Linked DNA regions of Allochromatium vinosum DSM 180. The protein of the gene in region 1 interacts with the protein of each later gene in a pairwise test. Links are inferred from orthologs where the notes say so. Each region holds a gene or a part of one and is shown in the gene's direction. Other genes may lie near its edges.

What was found.
Region 2: the proteins of purT (region 1) and ispA interact in binary tests that used the Escherichia coli proteins (3 or more experiments, as listed by UniProt). The link is inferred for Allochromatium vinosum DSM 180 from one-to-one orthologs.

The regions. Positions count from the first base shown.
Region 1 is NC_013851.1:1,923,917-1,934,661, reverse strand. Bases 1,885-4,775 are described here. They hold purT (formate-dependent phosphoribosylglycinamide formyltransferase), read left to right. Parts: upstream 1,885-2,683; coding sequence 2,684-3,868; downstream 3,869-4,775. Other genes in these bases: ALVIN_RS08280 (tetratricopeptide repeat protein), read left to right, coding at 3,962-4,405; ALVIN_RS08290 (TonB-dependent receptor), read right to left, coding at 1,885-2,455. Outside these bases: ALVIN_RS08295 (iron ABC transporter substrate-binding protein), read right to left, coding at 1-224; more of ALVIN_RS08290, read right to left, coding at 221-1,884; ALVIN_RS08270 (acetyl-CoA carboxylase biotin carboxylase subunit), read left to right, coding at 4,802-6,220; oadA (sodium-extruding oxaloacetate decarboxylase subunit alpha), read left to right, coding at 6,252-8,072; ALVIN_RS08260 (cysteine-rich small domain-containing protein), read left to right, coding at 8,095-8,421; ALVIN_RS08255 (DUF302 domain-containing protein), read right to left, coding at 8,428-8,922; ALVIN_RS08250 (cupin domain-containing protein), read right to left, coding at 8,987-9,268; pncC (nicotinamide-nucleotide amidase), read left to right, coding at 9,425-9,970; ALVIN_RS08240 (SPOR domain-containing protein), read left to right, coding at 10,119-10,745. UniProt on the Escherichia coli protein: Involved in the de novo purine biosynthesis. Catalyzes the transfer of formate to 5-phospho-ribosyl-glycinamide (GAR), producing 5-phospho-ribosyl-N-formylglycinamide (FGAR). Formate is provided by PurU via hydrolysis of 10-formyl-tetrahydrofolate.
Region 2 is NC_013851.1:886,996-897,791, reverse strand. Bases 2,789-5,730 are described here. They hold ispA ((2E,6E)-farnesyl diphosphate synthase), read left to right. Parts: upstream 2,789-3,783; coding sequence 3,784-4,677; downstream 4,678-5,730. Other genes in these bases: ALVIN_RS03795 (alpha/beta fold hydrolase), read left to right, coding at 5,682-5,730; folE2 (GTP cyclohydrolase FolE2), read left to right, coding at 4,834-5,685; ALVIN_RS03810 (exodeoxyribonuclease VII small subunit), read left to right, coding at 3,549-3,791; parE (DNA topoisomerase IV subunit B), read right to left, coding at 2,789-3,426. Outside these bases: murein biosynthesis integral membrane protein MurJ, read left to right, coding at 1-777; ALVIN_RS03825 (helix-turn-helix domain-containing protein), read right to left, coding at 836-1,144; ALVIN_RS03820 (hypothetical protein), read right to left, coding at 1,141-1,440; more of parE, read right to left, coding at 1,522-2,788; more of ALVIN_RS03795, read left to right, coding at 5,731-6,449; sulfate transporter CysZ, read left to right, coding at 6,531-7,736; ALVIN_RS03785 (class I SAM-dependent methyltransferase), read right to left, coding at 7,741-8,463; ALVIN_RS03780 (phosphate-starvation-inducible protein PsiE), read left to right, coding at 8,572-9,003; ALVIN_RS03775 (sulfite exporter TauE/SafE family protein), read left to right, coding at 9,085-9,888; ALVIN_RS03770 (hypothetical protein), read right to left, coding at 9,901-10,395; ALVIN_RS03765 (transglycosylase SLT domain-containing protein), read right to left, coding at 10,543-10,796.

The DNA.
Region 1 (10,745 bases):
GGCGGCAGCGCATAGCGATAGCTACTGGTCGAGAGCGGACGTCGCTCCATGTCCTCCAACCCGACCAGACGCTCGGTCGCCTCCAGATAGGCCAACAGCCGCAGCGCGCCTGGGCCGACGGCCAGCACCCGCTCGGCGGAAGCCGCGCTGCTCGAACGCCACACGGGCGCGGCGAGTCCGGCGACCAACAGACCCAGGACATGTCGGCGCGTGCAAGCTGTCACAGCTCGATCCCCAGCGTCAGCATGGCCGTGAAGGGCGCCCCCGGATAGTAACTGGCACTTCCGCCCTGGCTGTCGTCCGAGGCGTTGATCACCGCGACATAGTCTTCGTCGAACAGGTTGGTCAGTTCCAGCGACGCCTTGAGCGTCCGGCCCGGCCACAGCCGCTCGGTGCTGTAGCTCAGGGTCAGATCCGCGAGCAGCACGGCGTCGATCGACTCGGCGTGCCGGGAATCGCCATGACGCTCGCCCAGGTAGCGCAGCACCGGGCGCAGCTCGAAGCCCCCGATCCGGTAGATGAGTCCCGCGCGCGCCATCCACTCCGGCGTGTCGACCACCTGCTTGCCCTTGGTGTCGAGGGTCGTGCCCTGATAGGTCAGATCCGTGTCGTAGGTCAGGCGGGTATAGGTCGGGTTGAGATAGAGCGTGAGAGCGTCCGAGACATAGGCATTGATCGCCAGCTCCAGCCCGTAGCCCGTGGCCTCGCCGATGTTCTGCTGGTAGCTCACCGGCTTGCCGTTGACCAGTACGCGGGAGTCGGACACGCTGGTCAGGAGGTTCCGGTATTGGCCGAAGAAGAGCGTCGGCATGATCTCAAAACGCTCGCCGCGAAAGCGCAGGCCGAGATCCAGGGTATCGGACTCCTCCATGTCATAGCCGGCGAACAGCTCGTTCAGCGTGACCCCGGCGGCCTGGAAGCGTGCGCGGTTGCTGCTGTAGGTATTGATGATGGGCATGTAGGAATAGGGACGGATGAATCCCCGCCCATAGCTGGCATAGAGCTGGGTCTCGGGCGTCAGGTCGTAGGAGAGGCCGAGCGACGGCAGCCAGATGTCATGGGAACGCGCCTCGCGGTCCAGGTCGGATGCCCGCACCAGGGCATAGTCGGGCGCTCCGCCGGTCGTGTAGCCGTCGCTGGCAGCATCCTGGAACTGGAAATATTTGAGTCCGGCCTGCCAGTTCAGTGCACCGAGTCGGCCGGCGAGCTTGGCATAGGGGCTGTGGATGTGCGTCGTCCCGGTGGTCGCCAGCACGCCGTAGCCGCGATAACTGAGTCCGGTGCGGGTGATGGCGTAATTCTCAGAGGTAATCTCCATATCCGTGTGCTCATAGTGATACCCGAGCAGAGCGGAGATCCCCTGGAATTCGGTGCCGGCCTCGGCGATCAGACCCCAGCGCTCGATGTCGCGGTTGCGCTCCTGAACCCGTCCGCCGCTCGCCGTGGTGCCCTGGAGGATCTTGGCGTCCTCGTTGGCGTAGTAGGGCTTGAGGGTGAAGCGGGTGTCCGAACTGGGCCGGTAGGTCAGGACCGAGAGCAGATCGGTATTGAGGTAGGCGCCGCGGTTGTAGTCGTAGTAATGGATGTCATCGGCCGCGTTCCCGGTGCGCCGGGCGTTGAAGTCGAGATCCAGATCCAGATCCGCCCCCGCCCCGGCGACCTGCGCATAGGTCAGCGCCCGGTAGAGGTGCTGTTCCTGGTCGTTGTGATTGAGCCAGAGCTTGAGTTCGAGATCCTCGCTCACCGGCTGGACGAGCGCCAGATTGGCATTGATCCGTGGCCCCAGATCCCCCGGGCCGCGCCACTTGTCCGCCTCCGAATAGGAGGCCGCGCCGGCGATCCGGGTGCCGCTCGCGTTCAACCGTCCGGATTCCAGCCGCGCGTGGGTGCGCGTGAAGTCATTCCCACCCAGCCGCTGACTCAGCGCGGCGCCGGCTTCCTCGCCGGGCCATTTGGGATGCAGGACGATGGCCCCGCCGCGCGTGCCGACGCCGGTGCCGATGTCGGCCGGGGCCGCGCCCTTGTAGACGGAGATCGACTCCATGTTCTCCAGGTCATAGAGAGAATCCCGCGGACCGATGGGGTTGCCGCCGTAGTTCGGCACCCCTTCCACGGTGAGGGTGCCCAGCGAACTGCGCACTCCGCGCAGACGCACGCTCGATTGCTCCACCCCCAGTCCGCGGCTGTCCGGTTGCTCGGCGCTCACGCCCGGCAGCAGATCGATCGCCCCCCAGACCTGCATCGCGGCCTTGGCGCCCTGGATCTCGATCCCCCTGGTCGTCAGGGCGGCACCGGTGTACACGGTTTCTTCAGCCTGCTTGGTCGGTGTCAGGATCCGCTCGGCGCCGACCTCGATGGTCTCGAGCGTGATCGTTTCCTGCGCGTACGCCCCAGACCAGGCCAGACACTGAATGACGAGCGCGGCCTGAACGGGTGACGAGCGTCGTGAGTACATGGAGAGGTTCCTTGACGATGGGGAATGCCGGCCTGATACAGCCACGGCTGGGTGCCAATATGGGCTGTATGATAATTTTTATTAGCGTAATACGCTACCACCGGCCTCCGCCTCTTCATCTCCAGTCAGACGGACAGTCTGCGTTATCCTTGTAAGACGAAATTTCGGGGGAATCTCATCACTGGATGTCACCCCCATCCCATCCACCGCCAACCATGCGGAGTACTCATGCCCACACTCGGAACCGCTCTGACCCCCTCGGCCACCAAGGTGCTGCTCTGCGGGGCCGGCGAACTCGGCAAGGAGGTCGTGATCGAACTCAAGCGCCTCGGCGTCGAGGTCATCGCCTGCGACCGCTATGCGAATGCACCGGCGATGCAGGTGGCCGATCGCGCCCACTGTTTTTCCATGCTCGACGGGGCGGAGCTGCGGCGGGTGATCGAGCAGGAGCGTCCCGACCTCATCGTCCCCGAGATCGAGGCGATCGCCACCGAGACGCTGCTGGAGCTGGAGGCCGAGGGATTCCGGGTCGTGCCCACCGCCCGCGCCGTCCAGCTGACCATGAACCGCGAGGGCATCCGCCGTCTGGTGGCCGAGGAGCTGGGACTGCCGACCTCGAACTACCGGTTTGCCGACACCCACGCCGAGTTCGAGCAGGCGGTCGCCGAAATCGGTCTGCCGTGCGTGGTCAAACCGATCATGAGTTCCTCGGGCAAGGGCCAGAGCCTGGTGCGCCACGCCGACGACCTGCAAGCGGCCTGGGACTATGCCCAGGTCGGCGGTCGCGCCGGCGGTGGCCGGGTGATCGTCGAGGGCTTCATCGACTTCGACTACGAAATCACGCTGCTGACGGTGCGCCATCGCGACGGCACCGCATTCTGCGAGCCGATCGGCCATCGTCAGGAGGAGGGCGACTATCGCGAATCCTGGCAGCCGCAACCGATGACGCCGCGCGCCCTGGAGCGTGCCCAGGCCATCGCCGCCCAGGTGACGGAGGCGCTGGGCGGGCCGGGGATCTTCGGCGTCGAACTCTTCGTGCGCGGCGATGAGGTGATCTTCAGCGAGGTCTCGCCCCGTCCCCATGATACGGGGCTGGTGACACTGATCTCACAGGATCTCTCGGAGTTTGCCCTGCACGCCCGCGCGATTCTGGGGCTGCCGATCCCGGCCATCCGTCAGTTGGGGCCGGCGGCCTCGGCGGTCATTCTGGCCGAAGGCGTATCTACACAGCCGCGCTTCGGCAATCTGGCCGCCGCCCTGGCCGAACCCGGAACCGATCTGCGGCTGTTCGGCAAGCCCGAGGTGCAGGGGCGGCGCCGACTGGGGGTGGTCCTGGCGCGCGGTCAGAACGTGGAGGAGGCCACTGCGCGGGCCGTGCAGGCGGCGGCTCAGGTGCAGGTGATACTGGAATAGAGCGTCATGTCGTGACCGTGCCCAGCCGGCGGGCCAGTACGGAATGCGACCACCGATAACGGTTCCAACAGACTCCAGCATGAGGTGATCTCCGTGAACGACCAAGACAATGCGTTCGATATCGACCTGGCGAGTGGTATTGCCGCCTTCGAGTGCAAGCAGTTTTCACGCGCGGTGGGATTGCTTGCGCCTTTGGCCGAGCAAGGACAGGTCGAGGCCCAGTACCGCATGGCCATCATGGCCCAGAATGGTCTCGGGATGCTGCCCAATCCGCTCATGGCCTACAGCTACATGAAGAGCGCGGCCAAGGCCGGACTCGGGCTGGCTCAGCATGGTCTGGCCTTCATGTACATGGAGGGCGAATGCACCGACAAGAATCCCGCCAAAGCCGTCGAGTGGTTCAAGAGGGCGGCCGACCAGGGGCTCGTTGGCTCCCTGACCACGCTGGCGATGATGTACGAACAAGGGCACGGTGTAGCGCAGGATCTGGACGAGGCGAGGCGACTCTACAGGCTGGCCGGATTCGACGAACGCTGACGGACAGCGTGCCCCGCTCCACGGACACTGGATCAGGATCTCCCATTTGCGGCCCGACTTGGTTATAATCCGCCTCTGCGTTGCCGGGGTGGCGAAATTGGTAGACGCATCAGACTCAAAATCTGACGGTGGTGACACCGTGCCGGTTCGAGTCCGGCCCTCGGTACCAGCTCAAATGACTTAGACATCGGAGTTTAAGTCACGGCAAGGCGGCTCATGCCGCCTGAGCCGCTCTCGGATCGCCGCGATCGCATTCAGCGATCTCTTTGCAGGATTCCGCACTTCAGCTATATTGCTGCTTAGCAGCATTCATCGCGAGCTGAACCATCGCTCTCGATCGCGGTTCACTCGCCAACGCCATTGCGGCCAGCGGCCGGCCGTTCCAGAGGCTAATCCATGCTTCGTAAGATCCTGATCGCCAATCGTGGCGAGATTGCCGTGCGCGTCATCCGAGCCTGTGCCGAGATGGGCATTCGCTCGGTGGCCATCTATTCCGAGGCCGACCGTCACTCGCTCCATGTCAAGAAGGCCGACGAGGCCTACAGTCTGGGCAGCGATCCGCTCGCCGGTTATCTCAACGTCCACAATATCGTCAACCTCGCCGTCATGACCGGCTGTGATGCCGTGCATCCAGGCTATGGTTTCCTGTCGGAGAATCCCGAGCTGGCGCTGACCTGCGCACGGCGCGGCATCACCTTCATCGGACCGAATGCCGAGGTCATCGCCCGCATGGGCGACAAGACCGCCGCGCGCCAGGCGATGCAGAAAGCGGGCGTTCCGGTCACTCCCGGCAGCCCCGGCAATCTGAACAGTCTGGATGAGGCGCTCGCCTGCGCCGCGGAGATCGGCTATCCGGTCATGCTCAAGGCGACCTCGGGCGGCGGCGGGCGCGGTATCCGTCGCTGTGACGACCCGGCCGCCCTGCGCCACAACTACGAGCGCGTCATCTCGGAGGCGACCAAGGCGTTCGGGCGCGCCGAGGTGTTCCTCGAAAAGTGCGTGGTCAATCCCAAGCACATCGAGGTCCAGGTGCTGGCCGACCATCACGGCCACTGCATTCATCTGTTCGAGCGCGACTGCTCGATCCAGCGGCGCAATCAGAAGCTGATCGAGATCGCACCCTCGCCGCAGCTCGACGATGCCCAGCGCCAGTACGTCGGCGGACTGGCCGTGCTGGCCGCGCGCTCGGTCGGCTATACCAATGCCGGGACCGTGGAGTTCCTGCTCGATTCCGACGGGCGCTTCTACTTCATGGAGATGAACACCCGCATCCAGGTCGAGCACACCATCACCGAGACCATCACGGGCGTGGATCTGGTCGAGGAGCAGATCCGGGTCGCGGCCGGCTTGCCGTTGCGCTATCGCCAGGACCAGATCCAGCGTCGCGGTTTCGCCATTCAGTTCCGCGTCAACGCCGAAGACCCCAAGAACAACTTCCTGCCGAGCTTCGGTCGCATCTCGCGCTATTACGCGCCGGGCGGTCCGGGTGTGCGTACCGATGGGGCCATCTATACCGGCTACCATGTACCGCCCTATTACGACTCGATGCTGGCCAAGCTCATCGTCTGGGCGCTCGAATGGGACGACGTGGTCAGTCGCGGCCATCGGGCGCTGCGCGACATGGGCGTCTATGGCGTCAAGACCACCATTCCGTTCTACCAGGAGATCCTGCGTCACCCCGACTTCCGGGCCGCGAACTTCGATACCGGTTTCCTGGAGTCGCATCCGGAACTCCTGAACTATTCGACCAAGCGCCGCCGCGAGGACATCGCCTCGGCGCTCGCCGCCGCCATCGCCGCTCACGCGGGGCTTTGAGACAACCGACCGGCTTCAAGCGAGCTTCACCATGCCGAAGATCAACATCACCGACGTCATCCTGCGCGATGCGCATCAATCCCTGCTCGCCACGCGCATGCGTACCGAGGACATGCTGCCGATCTGTCCCAAGCTCGACGCCATCGGCTACTGGTCGCTGGAGTGCTGGGGCGGGGCGACCTTCGACGCCTGCGTGCGCTTCCTGAAGGAAGATCCCTGGGAGCGTCTGCGCAAGCTGCGCGAGGCGCTGCCCAACACCCGCTTGCAGATGCTGCTGCGCGGCCAGAACCTGCTCGGCTACCGGCATTATTCAGACGACGTGGTGCGCGCCTTCGTGCGCCGCGCGGCCGACAATGGCATGGACGTGTTCCGCATCTTCGATGCACTCAACGATCTGCGTAACCTCAAGACCGCGATCGAGGCGACCAAGGCCGCCGGCAAGCACGCCCAGGGCACCATCTGCTACACCGTCAGTCCGGTCCACACTGTCGACGGTTTCGTCAAGATGGGACGCGAACTGGCCGCGATGGGCTGCGACTCCATTGCGATCAAGGACATGGCCGGACTGCTGACGCCTTTCGTCACGGCCGAGCTGGTCAAGGCGCTCAAGGACAGTGTGGATCTGCCGCTGCATCTGCATTCGCACGCCACCTCGGGTCTGGCCGACATGTGCCACCTGAAGGCGATCGAGAACGGCTGTGACACCATCGATACCGCCATCTCGTCGATGGCCGGCGGCACCTCGCATCCACCGACCGAGAGTCTGGTCGCGGCCCTGCGCGGCACCGAGTACGACACCGGGCTGGATCTGGAGGCCATCCAGGAAGTCGGGATGTACTTCTACCAGATCCGCAAGAAGTACCATCAGTTCGAGAGCGAGTTCACCGGCGTCGACACCCGCGTCCAGGTCAATCAGGTGCCGGGCGGCATGATCTCGAATCTAGCCAACCAGTTGAAGGAACAGAACGCGCTCGACCGCATGAGCGCCGTGCTGGAAGAGATTCCGCGCGTACGTCAGGATCTCGGCTATCCGCCGCTGGTCACGCCGACCTCGCAGATCGTCGGCACCCAGGCGGTGTTCAACGTGCTGACCGAGAAGCGCTATCAGACCATCACCAACGAGGTGAAGCTCTATCTCCAGGGCCGCTATGGTGCGGCGCCGGCGCCGGTCAATCCGACCCTGCAACAGCAGGCGATCGGCAACGAGGATCTCATTGAGTGCCGCCCGGCGGATCTCTTGAAGCCTGAGTTGGAGCGTTTGACCAAGGAGATCGGGCCGCTGGCGCTGTCCGAAGACGACGTGCTGACCTATGCCATGTTCCCCGAGATCGGACGCGGCTTCCTGGAGCAGCGCGCCGAGGGCACCTTGGTGCCCGAGCCGCTGGAGCCGCCGCCGAGCAACGAGCCGGCCAAGGCCGCGCCGACCGAGTTCAACATCAACGTCCACGGCGAGACCTATCACATCAAGGTCACGGGCGCCGGGCACAAGGGACAGGCCGAGCGTCATTTCTATTTCACCATCGACGACATCCCGGAAGAGGTGGTCGTCGAGACGCTCGACGAGCTGGTGCTCTCGGGCGGCGCCGAGGGTGCGGTGCCGCGGGCAAGCGCGGGCAAGCGTCCCAAGCCGAGTCAGCCGGGTCACGTCACCACCTCCATGCCGGGCAACATCGTCGATGTGCTGGTCAAGGAGGGGGATACGGTAAACGCAGGCCAGCCGGTCATCGTCACCGAGGCGATGAAGATGGAGACCGAGATCCAGGCGCCGATCGCCGGCACCGTCACCGCCGTCTATGTCGTCAAGGGCGACACGGTCAATCCGGATGAGGTGCTGATCGAAATCACGTCCTGATCGGACGTGTGACGGCTGGCTGATGCAACCGAAAGACGGTACGGTGAATGAAGCCTACAAGGGCTTCACCAACCATGAATGCCCGTTCTATCCCTGCCATGCCGGGGTCAAGCGGGCCTTCAACTGTCTGTTCTGTTACTGCCCGCTCATCGCCTATGAGTGTCCCGGACCCTATCGGATCTATACCGACAAGCATGGACTCAGGCGCAAGGATTGCTCGGACTGTCGGCTGCCGCATGAGGGCTATCAGGCATCCTGGTCCTTCATCCAGAAATGGCTGGAACGGCCCAGGATCTGGGGCGGGAGGGAGTTGGACGCGCGCGAGCGCAAGGCCGCGCGCGGCGGCTGAGTCGGGCTACAGATCGCCGTTGGCGCCGGCCGTCATGATCTCGTTCATGGTGTCGCGCACCTTGATCGCCAGCTCCTTGAGGTTCGGCGGCAGGTCGGCCATCTGCATCACCCGGTCCAGATCCAGCGTCACCAGCCAGACTTTGCCGTCCTGATCCTCGATCAGCGTGATGCGGCAGGGCAGATAGGCGGCGAAATCGAGATTCTCGGCCAGCATCCGGGCGGCGATGCGCGCGTCGCAGAACTGGAAGATCTCGACGTGCCTGGTCTCCACGCCCATGGCCTCCAGCTCCTTGTAGAGCGGCTGGCGCGCGACCAGCTTGAAGTTCAGTCCGTTGGCGCGCAGCAGCATGGAGTCGATCGCGTCGTCGATGGAGACGTCCTCGGCCAGCGGCATCTTGACCACGGTGTCGGCGATGTTCATCCCCTCGGCGCGTGGCGCCAGCGTGGCGAACAGCAGGGGTAGGGCGGTGAGTACGGCAAGCCAGTGGATCTTTCGCATGTGACTGTCCTCGTTTCCTCGTTGGTGTTCTCGTTCGTCGACGCGCGGCGCGTACTGGAGACGCCTAGGCGAAGTCGTAGTGTTTTTCGACCGCCTCGATGATCTCCCAGGTGCAGGAGAGTCCGGCCGGGAAGGTGATGAGATCGCCGCGCCCGAACGCTTGCGGCTCGCCGCCCTCGGGTGTCACGCGAAAACGGCCGCGCAGCACATAGCAGGTTTCGGTCTGGTCATAGCGCCAAGAGAAGGTCGAGGGTTCCTTCTTCCAGATCGGCCAGTCATAAACGCCCATCACGTCCAGTTTGGCGGGGGAGGGCTTGTGTTCGCAACGGATCTCCAGGTCGCTCATGGTCTCTTGGGTCGTCTCGTCGGTTGGATCGGATCGTCTGAGATTGGGGTGTCGGCCGCTCTGCCGGCCTTGACAGTGTAATAGTGCGGTTTTCAGACGATTTTTTCCAACGCCGACGCTTGTCCGGTCCGTCGCCTTCGGCGAAGATCGTCTCCCATGACGACAGATCATCCTGCCCCGCATTCGGTTTCACCCCATGAACTCACCCGGCTCGCGGCGCGCGTGGGCGAGTGCCTGCGAGAACGCGGCTGGCGGCTGGCGACGGCCGAGTCCTGCACCGGCGGCTGGGTCGCCAAGACGATCACCGACATCGCCGGCAGCAGCGACTGGTTCGATCGCGGTTTCGTCACCTACAGCAATGCGGCCAAGCAGGAGATGCTCGGCGTCGACGCCGGGCTGATCGGACAGCACGGCGCGGTGAGTGCACCCGTGGTGCGCGCTATGGTCGCGGGCGCGCTGGCGCACAGTCAGGCCGAGATCGCGCTGGCCGTCAGCGGTATCGCCGGGCCGGGCGGCGGCTCGCCCGAAAAGCCGGTCGGAACCGTCTGGTTCGCTTGGGGGCAAGCGGGCGGCGCATCCGTGACGCGCCGCGCGTGCTTCGCCGGCGATCGCGAGGCGGTGCGCGCCCAGGCGGTGCGCACGGCGCTGTTGGGTCTGCTTGAATGGCTCAACGCTCCGCTCCCCCGGAAGACCGATGGCTGACTGACATGGGGTTCTGGCGGTCTGGCCGGACACCCGGTCCCGCGCCGCGCCGGTGGGTCTGAGTTATACTGGCGCCTGCCTCATCGGGGCATGAACGACATCAATACGCGGGCACGCTCAGCGGTGCCCGACCATCGGGTGATGAGCAATGCAAGAAGGAGCCAAGAAACGACTGGCCGGCGCCGTGGTGATGATCACCGTGACGGTGGTCTTCGTGCCCATGCTGTTCGAGGACGAATCGCCCGCACCGCCTTATGTCCAGGGGCCGCTTCCGCCCGAACCCGTATTCCAGGATCCATTGTCGCTCGACGCACCCTATGCGGTGCCCGGAACGCCGCCGATGCCCGCCGAGGCCGGTGGTCTGACCGATGAGGAAGCGCAACTGACACCCCCCGAACCGATGCGGGACTTCGGGCGTATCGATGAAGCCTTTGCAGAGGATGGTCCGGATGTGATCACCTTCGATCCGGTCTCGGAGCCTGCGCCGCCAACCGTCCCACAGCCTCGGACTCCGCCCCCGGCGCCGCCGCCAGCCTCCAGGATGGCGCAGGCGCCGACACCAAAACCGGCTCAGCCCCCGAAGCCGGCCCAGCAGCCAGCCCCCAAGCCGGAGTCGAGGGTGGCACTGCCCGAGCCTCCGAAGTCGCGCGCCGATGGTCTGCCATCCTGGGTGGTCCAGGTCTCCAGTCTCGGTTCGCCGGAAGCGGCCGGCAAACTGGCCGGCAAACTCAAGCAGTCCGGCTTCTCGGCCTTCGTCGAGCAGGCCGTGGTCAAT
Region 2 (10,796 bases), 1.0 Mb from region 1 along the record:
CTGGCCTCGGTGCTCGTGACCGGCAGCATCTCCTGGCTCTATTACTCGGATCGGCTCATGGAACTGCCGCTCGGCCTGCTGGGCGTGGCGCTGGGCACGGTGATCCTGCCGCGTCTGTCGCAACGTCAGGCCGCGCAGGATTCCGAGCGCTTCTCAGATACGCTCGACTGGGCCTTGCGGCTGGCACTGCTGCTCGGTCTGCCGGCGGCGGTCGGACTGCTGGTGCTGGCCGAGCCGGTGATGGCCACACTCTTTCTGTCGTCCGAGTTCGGCGCCGACGACGTCACCCAGGCGGCGTACTCGCTCATGGCCTATGCGCTCGGGATCCCGGCCTTTCTGGCGATCAAGGTGCTGGTACCCGGCTATTACGCCCGGCAGGACGTACGCACGCCGGTTCGGCTGGCGCTGATCGCGCTCGGTGTCGGGCTGGTGCTGCATCTGCTACTCATGGTGCCGCTGGGACATGCCGGCCTGGCGCTCGCAACAGCGTTCACGGCCGCGCTCAACGCCGTCCTGCTGCTGCGCGGACTGAGGCGATCGGGCATCTATCGCCCCCCCCCCGGCTGGACGCGACTGCTCGCTCAGACGTTGCCGGCCAGTTTGGCGATGGGGCTTGTGCTGCACTGGGGTCTTGGAGAGCGTGCCGACTGGATGCTTGCGGACGCCTGGACGCGGATCCTGGAGCTGACGGGCTGGATTCTGGCGGGCGGATTGGTTTATGTAACACTCTTGCTCGTCGCCGGACTGAGACCGCGTGATCTGCGCGAGTGTCGTTGATGGGCATTTCCGCCTCACCAGACGGCGACTTGCCGGCTTGAAGTCCCTACGAAGGCGCTCAGGCCGCCAGTTCAGTCAATACCTCGGGATGCTTGGCGACGATCTTCAGAAGACACAGCACCGCGCCCGGCGGCGTGAATCGACCCTGCTCCCAGTCACGCAAAGTTGCCACGGGCGTCTGAATCAGGTCGGCGAACTGAGGCTGCGAAAGCCCCAGCGCCTGACGCGCGGATCTGACGAGCATCTGCTCCGGGGTCGTGGTGCGCGCGACGAGGCCGTCGCGCATCTCGGCGAGGCTCTCGCGCAGACCCGGCAAGGCTTCACCCGCGTCCTGTTCGATGGCGTCGGCGATCTGGTCGATGTTCATCGGGCGGCCCTCAATATGTCGTTGGGTTGGATGCTGGACTGATCCGACTTCGCATAGATCGCGACCAAACAGACCACGCCTTGCGCCATGAAGTTGAAGTAGATCACGCGCACGCCGCCGCGCTTACCTTTCGCTTGAGCCACCCAGCGCACTTTCCGCGCGCCATCGGCGCCTGGGATCACGTCGCCGGCCAGTGGGTTCCGGGCGATCCAGGTCACGAAATCGAGCCGCTCGTCTTCCGACCAGATGGCGTCGGCCTGTTTCTGAAAGGTCGGAGTTTCGATGACGGTTTGCATGGGCCGCATGGTACGGGAATCCCGTATCGCGAACAATCCCCTGACACACGACACCGGCGCAGATCCACCAGATTGCCCCGATCAGGACACCTCGGCCAGATCCCCCTTCTCCTGCAACCAGGCCCGCCGGTCCGCCGCGCGCTTCTTGGCCAGCAGGCGGTCTAGCAGTTCGTCGGTCTCACGGTCGTCGTCGATGGTGAGCTGCACCAGGCGGCGCGTGTCGGGATGGATGGTGGTCTCGCGCAGTTGCGCCGGGTTCATCTCGCCTAAGCCCTTGAAGCGCTGCACATTGACCTTGCCCTTGATCTTCTCGGCGGCGATGCGGTCGAGGATACCCTTCTTTTCGTCGTCGTCGAGCGCGTAATAGACCTGCTTGCCGACGTCGATGCGATAGAGCGGCGGCATGGCGACATAGACATGCCCCTCGGCCACCAGACGCCGGAAGTGCTTGAGGAAGAGCGCGCACAGCAGAGTGGCGATATGGGCACCGTCCGAGTCGGCGTCGGCCAGGATGCAGATCTTGCCGAAGCGCAGCCGGCTCAAATCATCGCTGCCCGGATCGACGCCGATGGCCACGGCGATGTCATGCACTTCCTGCGAGGCCAGCACCTCCTCCGGCGCGACCTCCCAGGTGTTGAGGATCTTGCCGCGCAACGGCAGGATGGCCTGGAACTCGCGGTCGCGCGCCTGCTTGGCCGAGCCGCCGGCCGAGTCGCCCTCGACCAGGAACAGCTCGCCGCGCTCGGGATCGGTCGCGGTGCAGTCGGCGAGCTTGCCGGGTAGCGCCGGACCCTGGGTGATCTTCTTGCGCGTGACCGTCCGCCCGGCACGCAATCGCGCCTGAGCCGCGCCGATCGCCAGCTCGGCGATGCGCTCGCCCTCGGCCACATGCTGATTGAGCCAGAGGCTGAACGAATCCTTGACCACGCCCGAGACGAAGGCCGCGCACTCGCGCGAGGACAGCCGTTCCTTGGTCTGGCCCGAGAACTGCGGATCGAGCAGCTTGACCGACAGGATGTAACTGACGCGGTTCCAGACATCTTCCGGCGCCAGCTTGACGCCGCGCGGCAGCAGATTGCGGAACTCGCAGAACTCGCGCACCGCCTCGGTCAGCCCGGTGCGCAGACCATTGACGTGGGTGCCGCCCTGAACGGTCGGGATGAGGTTGACATAGCTCTCGGCGATCGGCTCGCCGCCACCCGCTCGAATCGGCTCCGGCAGCCAGACCAGCGCCCAGCTCGCCGCCTCGGTGCGCCCTTCCATGTCGCCGACGAAGGGTTCGGACGGCAACGTCTCGACGCCGCTCAACGACTGGAGCAGATAGTCCTGAAGCCCGTCCTGATAGCACCAGACCTGCTCCTCGCCGCTGGTCTCATCGCGAAAGCGCACCTCCAGCCCCGGACAGAGCACGGCCTTGGCCTGGAGCAGATGGGTCAGCGGACGCACGGCGAACTTGGGTGAGTCGAAATAGCCGGGATCGGGCCAGAAGCGCAGTCGCGTCCCTCTGTCGTTGCGCTTGACCGTACCGACCACGTCCAGATCGCTGACCTTGTTGCCGTCCTTGAAGGCCATGTTGTATTCCTGGCCGCCGCGCTTGACCCAGACCTCCAGATGCCGCGAGAGCGCATTGACCACGGACACGCCCACGCCGTGCAGACCGCCCGAGAAGCGGTAGTTGTCCGAGTTGAACTTGCCGCCCGCGTGGAGCTTGGTGAGGATGACCTCGACTCCAGGCCGTCCCTCCTGCGGATGGATGTCGACCGGCATCCCGCGCCCGTCGTCCTCGACCTCCAGCGAGCCGTCGGCATGGAGCGTGACTGAAATGCGCTTGGCATGACCGGCGAGGGCTTCGTCGACACTGTTGTCGATGACCTCCTGGGCCAGATGGTTGGGACGAGTGGTGTCGGTGTACATTCCGGGGCGCTTGCGCACCGGATCGAGGCCCTGGAGGACTTCGATGGCTGAGGCGTCGTAATGGCCGGTCATGGACGGGCGGATCTTCCTGAAGGCTGAAAGGGTTGAATCTGAGAGTCGCCGGAGCGGTCGCGCTGGTTTGACCGCTCAACCGAGCTACGGTACCGTACCTGCAAACCCGGATTCAAACCCAGATGAAACAACCCAAGACCCCGCCCCCACCCGCGTTCGAGCAATCCCTGACCGAACTGGAAGCCGTCGTCGACGCCCTGGAACAGGGCGAGATGACGCTCGAAGACTCGCTCGCGGCCTTCGAACGCGGCATCGGCCTGACCCGCGCCTGTCAGCAGGCGCTGGAAACGGCCGAGCAGCGGGTGCGGATCCTCACCGACGCCCGGCCGGACGCCGAGCCAGAGCCATTCGACGCCCATGACTGATCACACCCTGGATGACTTCCGCGCGCGCTGTGCTGCGCGTGTTGAGACTGCGCTCGACCAGATCCTGCCGCCCGTGAGCGTGCAGCCGTCGCGACTGCACGAGGCCATGCGCTACACGGTGCTGGCCGGGGGCAAGCGTATCCGTCCGCTGCTGGCCTATGCCGCCGGCGAGGCGCTCGGACTCGACGCCGCCCTGCTCGACCACCCGGCCTGCGCCGTCGAGATGATCCACGCCTATTCGCTGATCCACGACGATCTGCCGGCGATGGACGACGACGACCTGCGTCGCGGGCGTCCGACCTGCCATCGCGCCTTCGACGAGGCCACGGCGATCCTGGCCGGCGATGCGCTCCAGACGCTGGCCTTCCAGGCGCTGGCCGAAGCGCCGGGGCTGAGCGCCGAGTCGCGCGTGGCCATGGTGTCGGCACTCGCCCGCGCCAGTGGGGCGCGCGGCATGGTCGGCGGTCAGGCGATGGATCTGGAGGCCGAGGGCACGCCGCTCGATCTGGTGCAGCTGGAGAACATCCACATCCACAAGACCGGCGCCCTGATTCGCGTCTCGGTGCAGATGGGCGTGCTGGCCCATGGCGGACTCGACGCGGACAAGGCCGAGCGGCTCGACCATTACGCCAAGTGTCTGGGTCTGGCGTTCCAGATCCAGGACGACGTGCTGGATGTCGAGGGCGACACCGCTCAGATCGGCAAGACCGCCGGACGCGACCAGGAACTCAACAAGGCCACCTATCCGGCGCTGGTCGGTCTGGCTGAGGCCAAGGCCATGGCCAATCAGCTCATCAACGAGGCCATCGAATCCGTGTCGATCTTCGGCGAGCGCGCCCAGCCGCTGGTCTGGATCGCCAACGCCCTCCTGGGACGCAAGAACTGACCGAATACGCGGGAGAGGGGACGCACGGCGACATTGAACCGCCGCCCCTCGAACCACACTAACCCCAGCACTCGGCCCGGTCGCCCCATCCGACTTGGCCGAGCCGCCAGCCGCCCCCATCTTCCAGCCATCCATTCCGACGACGACACTATTCCCATGGAGCCATCGACCCCATCCCCCTGCTCGACCAACGCCACCTGCGAGATCGCCGACGTCCAGGGGAGCGCCGACACCCGCCGCATCGCCATCGACAAGGTCGGCATCAAGGACATCCGTCATCCAGTGCGGGTACTCGACCGCAGCGGCACCGAGCAGCACACGGTGGCGAATTTCAACATGTACGTCTATCTCCCGCACGACTTCAAGGGCACGCACATGTCGCGCTTCGTGGAGATCCTCAACCGCCACGAGCGCGAGATCAGCGTCTCGTCCTTCAAGACCATGCTCAGCGAGATGTCCGAGCGTCTGGAATCCGAGGCCGGCCACATCGAGATGCGCTTCCCCTTCTTCATCAACAAGAAGGCGCCGGTCTCCGGGGTCGAGAGCCTGCTCGACTACGAAGTCACCTTCATCGGCGAGATCCGCAACGGACAGCCGCGCCTGGAACTCAAGGTCATGGTGCCCGTCACCAGCCTCTGTCCCTGCTCCAAGGAGATCTCGGCCTTCGGTGCGCACAATCAGCGCTCGCACGTCACGGTCCAGGTGCGCATGGAGCGCTTCATGTGGCTGGAGGAACTGATCGAGCTGGTCGAGCGTGAAGCGTCGTCCGAACTCTATGGCCTGCTCAAGCGCCCGGACGAGAAGTTCGTCACCGAGCGCGCCTACACCAATCCCAAGTTCGTCGAGGATCTGGTGCGCGACGTGGCCAAGCGGCTCAATGACGACCCGCGCATCCTCGCCTACACGGTCGAGGCCGAGAACTTCGAGTCGATCCACAACCATTCGGCCTATGCCCTGATCGAGCGCGACAAGGCCGCTGAGTCCCGTTTGGCGGAGAGCGCGCTCTGAGTCCGGTCGAACCCCGCTGTCTGCTGCTGCACGGTTTCACGGGCAGCGGGGCCGACTGGTCGAGCGTCTTTCCCGAGGATCCGGAGCGGCTGGCGCTCGACCTGCCGGGGCATCTGACCAGCCCGGATCCGACGGGCGATTATCTCGATGAGATCCGCGCGTTGCTCGACACGCTGCCGGCGAGCATCGACCGGATCATCGGCTATTCGCTCGGCGGTCGGATCGCGCTCAGCCTCATCCAGCTCGCGCCCGAGCGTTTTCGTTCCGCCGCGATCATCTCGGCCCATCCCGGACTGCTCGACCCGGCTTTGCGCGAACAGCGCCGGCTGGCCGATCAGGTCTGGATCGACCTGCTGCGCGATCAGGGAATCGACGCCTTCGTCGCGGCCTGGGAGCATCAGCCCCTGTTCAGAACCCAGGCACGGCTCGCACCCGAGATCCTGGCACGTCAGCGCGCGCAGCGTCTGAGTCAGCGTCCGGAGGGACTGGCCAGGGCGCTCGAACGGCTTGGACTGGGCGAGATGCCCAGCACCTGGGAGGCGCTCGCGCGCTACCAGGGTCGGCTCGACTGGATCATCGGCGGCGAGGACACGCGCTTCCAGGCGATCGCGCACGAAGTCTTGGCGCATCGTCCGGCGACCCGGCTGCATGTCCTGGAGGACGTGGGTCACAATCCGCTGCTGGAGGCGCCCGAGCGGCTACGCACCTGTTTGGAGCACGCGAAGACGTCGCCTTCCAATGCGCTCAGGATTTCGATCGCCTAGAATCGCCGAATCTCTTTGCGCTCTTCGCGTCTTTGTGGTTCAAATCCCCAACCCATTCCAATCCTGCTCGCTCCCGCTCCTATGTTCAGCCATCCCATCTCCGGGGCCGGTTATCTATTACAGGGCCTGAGGCTCATCACCCGCCCCGGAATCAAGCGTTTCGTGGCCATTCCCTTACTGCTGAATCTGCTGATCTTCTCGGCGGCCATCTATGCCGGCATCAGCCAGTTCGAGGGACTGATGCAGCTCATGGAATCCAGACTGCCGACCTGGCTGGGTTGGCTCGAATGGCTCATCTGGCCGCTGTTCGTCCTGCTGCTGTTCGTCTTCGTCTTCTACACCTTCGGTCTGCTCGCCAACCTGATCGCCGCGCCCTTCAATGGACTGCTGGCCGAGAAGGTCGAGCTGCTGCTGACCGGCCGCCCCATCGAGCAGGAGGGCGATTACGCCCGGCTCTTGGCCGAACTGGGGCCGACCCTGCTCGACGAACTGCGCAAGCTCGCCTATGCCCTGCTGTGGGCGATTCCCTTTCTGTTGCTGCTGTTCGTGCCGCTGGTCGGGCCGGTGCTCTGGTTTCTCTATACGGCCTGGATGCTGGCGGTCGAATACAGCGACTATCCGATGGGCAATCACGGTCTGCGCTTCGCCGAGATCCGGCGCCGACTGCGCGAACGGCGTACGCTGAGCTTCGGCTTTGGCGCGGCGGCGGCCGGGATGGCGATGGTGCCGGTACTCAACTTTCTGCTGATGCCGGTCGCAGTGGCCGGGGCGACGGCGATGTGGGTGCGTGAATTCCGTTCGTCCAACGGCTATCAGGGGCCGCATCAGTCGCGCGTGGCCACGCACTACATCCTGCTGACCATTGACCATCTCTCGGGACGCATGGATGGCGAGATCCTCGCCGGGCCGCTCACCGGACGCACGCTCGACGCGACCGAGACCGGCGAGCTGCTCGGTCTGCTCGATCTCTGTTATCGCACCGACGCCGAGTCGGCCGAGGCGCTGGAAGCCTATCTGACCCACGAGCGCGGTCAGCGTTTCCAGGAACCGCCGCCGCGCCCGGACACCGAACGCGCACCGCCACCGCCACCGCCAACCGACCGACCCGGCCTGGACGAGAACGAGGCACGCGCCATCCTGGGTCTCGCGCCCGATGCCGGCGCCGATGCGATCCAGGCCGCCCATCGACGCCTGATCCAGCGCCTGCATCCGGATCGCGGCGGTTCGGACTATCTGGCCGCCAAGGTCAACGAGGCCAAGCGGGTGCTGCTGGCGTCCCAAGTCTGAACGCTCAGACCACGGCGCGCAGCAGATCGACCCGATGCGGCTTGAGGAAACGCGCACCCTCGGGAGTCAAATGACGCTCGAAGGCGGCGCGGATCTCAGCGAGCCGCGCCGCGTCGAGGTCACGCTCGGTATGCGTGACCTGGATGAAGCGCTCGGCGAAGGCGTCCCAGTTCGGATAGACGCCTTCCGACTGGTAGAACACCTGACGCTCCCAGGCGAAGCGCCCCGAGTCGACCGCGCGCTCGATGGCGGCATAGGCCGCCGTGCGCACGAGGCGCTCGTCATGGATCAGTCGCATGACCGCGTTGAACGCCCCCCAGTAGACGGGTTCCGAGACATAGACGTAACCGCCCGGCGCCAGTACGCGCCGGATCTCGGCGAGTGCGCGGTCCATGAACTCGACCGGCACATGATGAAGCGACTTGAACAGAAAGACGCCGTCATAGGTCGCGTCTGCATCGTCGATCGACTCGGCACCGCCGAACCGGAACTCGACAGTGGGCAGATCCTGAACGGCCAGATTCTTCGCATGCTGGATACGATCGACCTCGGTCGCCGTCACCCGGCGTGCGCCCAGGTGCGTGGCGAGCAGCCGGGTCATCCAGGCCGCGCCGCAGCCCAGTTCCAGCACCTGGCGTCCCGCGACCTCGACCAGTTCCTCAACGATCCGGATCTCGTCGCACGTCCGGTAACCGACAGGGTCGGTCTGGATCATCTGTCTCGGCATGATAGCCTCATCTCGGATTTCAACGTTCAGAGTTGTGTTCATGGCGTTCGAGCCTAAGGTCGACGGCGAGACGCCCACTTCCATCATCGCGCCCAGGAGCCGAAACGCATGAATGAACCGTATACCCGCTTGGACAAATGGCTCTCGATCCTCTTTCTCTACACCGAAAAGCTGGTGCTCGTCGTCATCGGCGGACTCGCGCTCCTCGGCATCGGGGAGTTGATCTGGAGCATCTATCAGCTACGCGCGATCCGCCTGGAGGATCTGCTGATGATGTTCATCTTCATCGAGATCATGGCGATGGCCAATGTCTACTTCATGCGGCGCAGCGTGCCCTTCACCTACCCCATGTTCATCGCCGTCACCGCGCTCTCGCGTCTGATCGTGCTCCAGGGCAAGGAGCACAGTGCCGCAGGCTTGATCTACGAGAGCGGCGCCATCCTGCTCATCAGTCTCGCCATTCTCGTCATCCGTTTCAGTCAGCAGTTCAGCACCGGCATCCTGGAACGGCGCGAGGCCCACGAGGATCGTCACGAATGAGACGACGATGGTCCGGCGGGCACTCCGGATGGAATGGCGTATTATAGCCGCCTTGTTGAATAGACCCGGCTCCCTACGCTCGTGATCGTGATCGAACTCCTCGCCTATCTCGCCATCGGCGCGCTCTCGGGTGTCATGGCCGGACTCTTCGGTGTCGGTGGCGGCGCCATCATGGTTCCGGCCCTGATGCTGCTCTTCGGCGCGCTCGGCGGCGTCGGCGGCGACTGGCTGGCCCATCTGGCGGTCGGAACCTCGCTGGCGACCATCATCGGTACGGGCGCGGCCTCCACGCTCGCACACCACAGACACCGGGGCGTGCGCTGGGATATCGTCTGGCCACTGGCGCCCGGCATCGTCATCGGCGCCCTGGCCGGAGCGGCTCTGGCCGGCTGGATTCCGAGCCTCTGGCTGCAACGGATCTTCGCGGTTTTTCTGACCTATGTCGGCATACGCCTGCTGGCGGCTCCCGCCACGTCCATCACCGCGTCGCACTCGCTGCCGGGGCGCGTGGGGCTGACGACTGTGGGCGGCGGGATCGGGCTGCTCTCGTCACTGGTCGGAATCGGCGGCGGGACGCTCACGGTGCCCTTTCTGAGCCGTCATGGTCTGGGGATGCGTCAGGCCGTGGCGACCTCGGCGGCCTGCGGGCTGCCGATCGCCGTGGCCGGCGCGCTGGGGTTCATGCTGGTCGGTTGGGGTCGCCCTGGATTGCCCGCGTTCAGCACGGGTTTCGTCTACTGGCCGGCGGTGGCGGCCATGCTGGCCGCCAGCATGCCGATCGCCCCGCTCGGCGCCCGACTGGCCCACACCCTGCCCGTGCCCCTGCTCAAGCGGCTCTTCGGCGGGCTGTTGCTGCTGATCGCCGCGCGTCTGGCGTTTTCCTGAGAGGTCCGGACGCTACCTGGCCGTGTCCGGATTCAGGATCAGCCGACGATAGAGATAGAGCTGACCGTTCTGGTCGCGCAGTGCCAGCCGGCCCTGATCCAGGGCGAACTCGAAGGTCTGGGTGAAGTTCTCGGTACGATTGCTCAGCTCGACCCGATCGGTCTGAACCCGGATCTGGCCTTCGATGTAGCCCCGACAGGCTGAATAGAGACGATAGAACCCGCCCTGAACGATCAGGAGGCCGCCCTGGTTGTCCTCCCAGAGTCCGTCCAGCGACGTGCCGGTCCAGGGCATGGCGCCGCCGCTCGCCCCCTGCATGGCGCGCCAGGCCGAATCGGCCATGGTGCTCCCCGGATCGACATTGGCCGTGAAGCCCATGCTCTCCATCATGCGCGCGATGGCATGCGCCATGGCCTCGGCCGCCGTCTGCTGGGCGGTGGCGGGCTGAAGCGGTAGTCCAGCGAGGATCAGGGTCAGAATGAGCGCTTGGCGCGCGCGCGGACGCATGATGGACGATCGGACTCGAATGGCTGGCATGAGGCGCTGCTGGCTGCACGACACGAGGTCGGGCCGATAGGTGAAGACTGGGCGGAATGTTCCACGAGCGGCGCAGTGTAACAGAGCCGGGAATCCGGATTGAAAATCCTGTCGCGCTCATTGCGCCGGGGACTGGCCCCGAAAATCGCGTCCGGGCACCGGCGGCAGGAACTCACGCAGGCGGCGCGACTCCAGCCCCAGACGGTCGGCATAGATGATCCGATAGCTCAGGACGCGCTCGACATAGCCGCGCGTCTCGGCGAAGGGGATGCGCGCGATCCAGAGATCGGCGTCCATACAGGTCTCCGGCAGCCAGCGCTCGACACGCGCGGGACCGGCGTTGTAGGCCGCCGTGGCCAGCGCCGCATGGC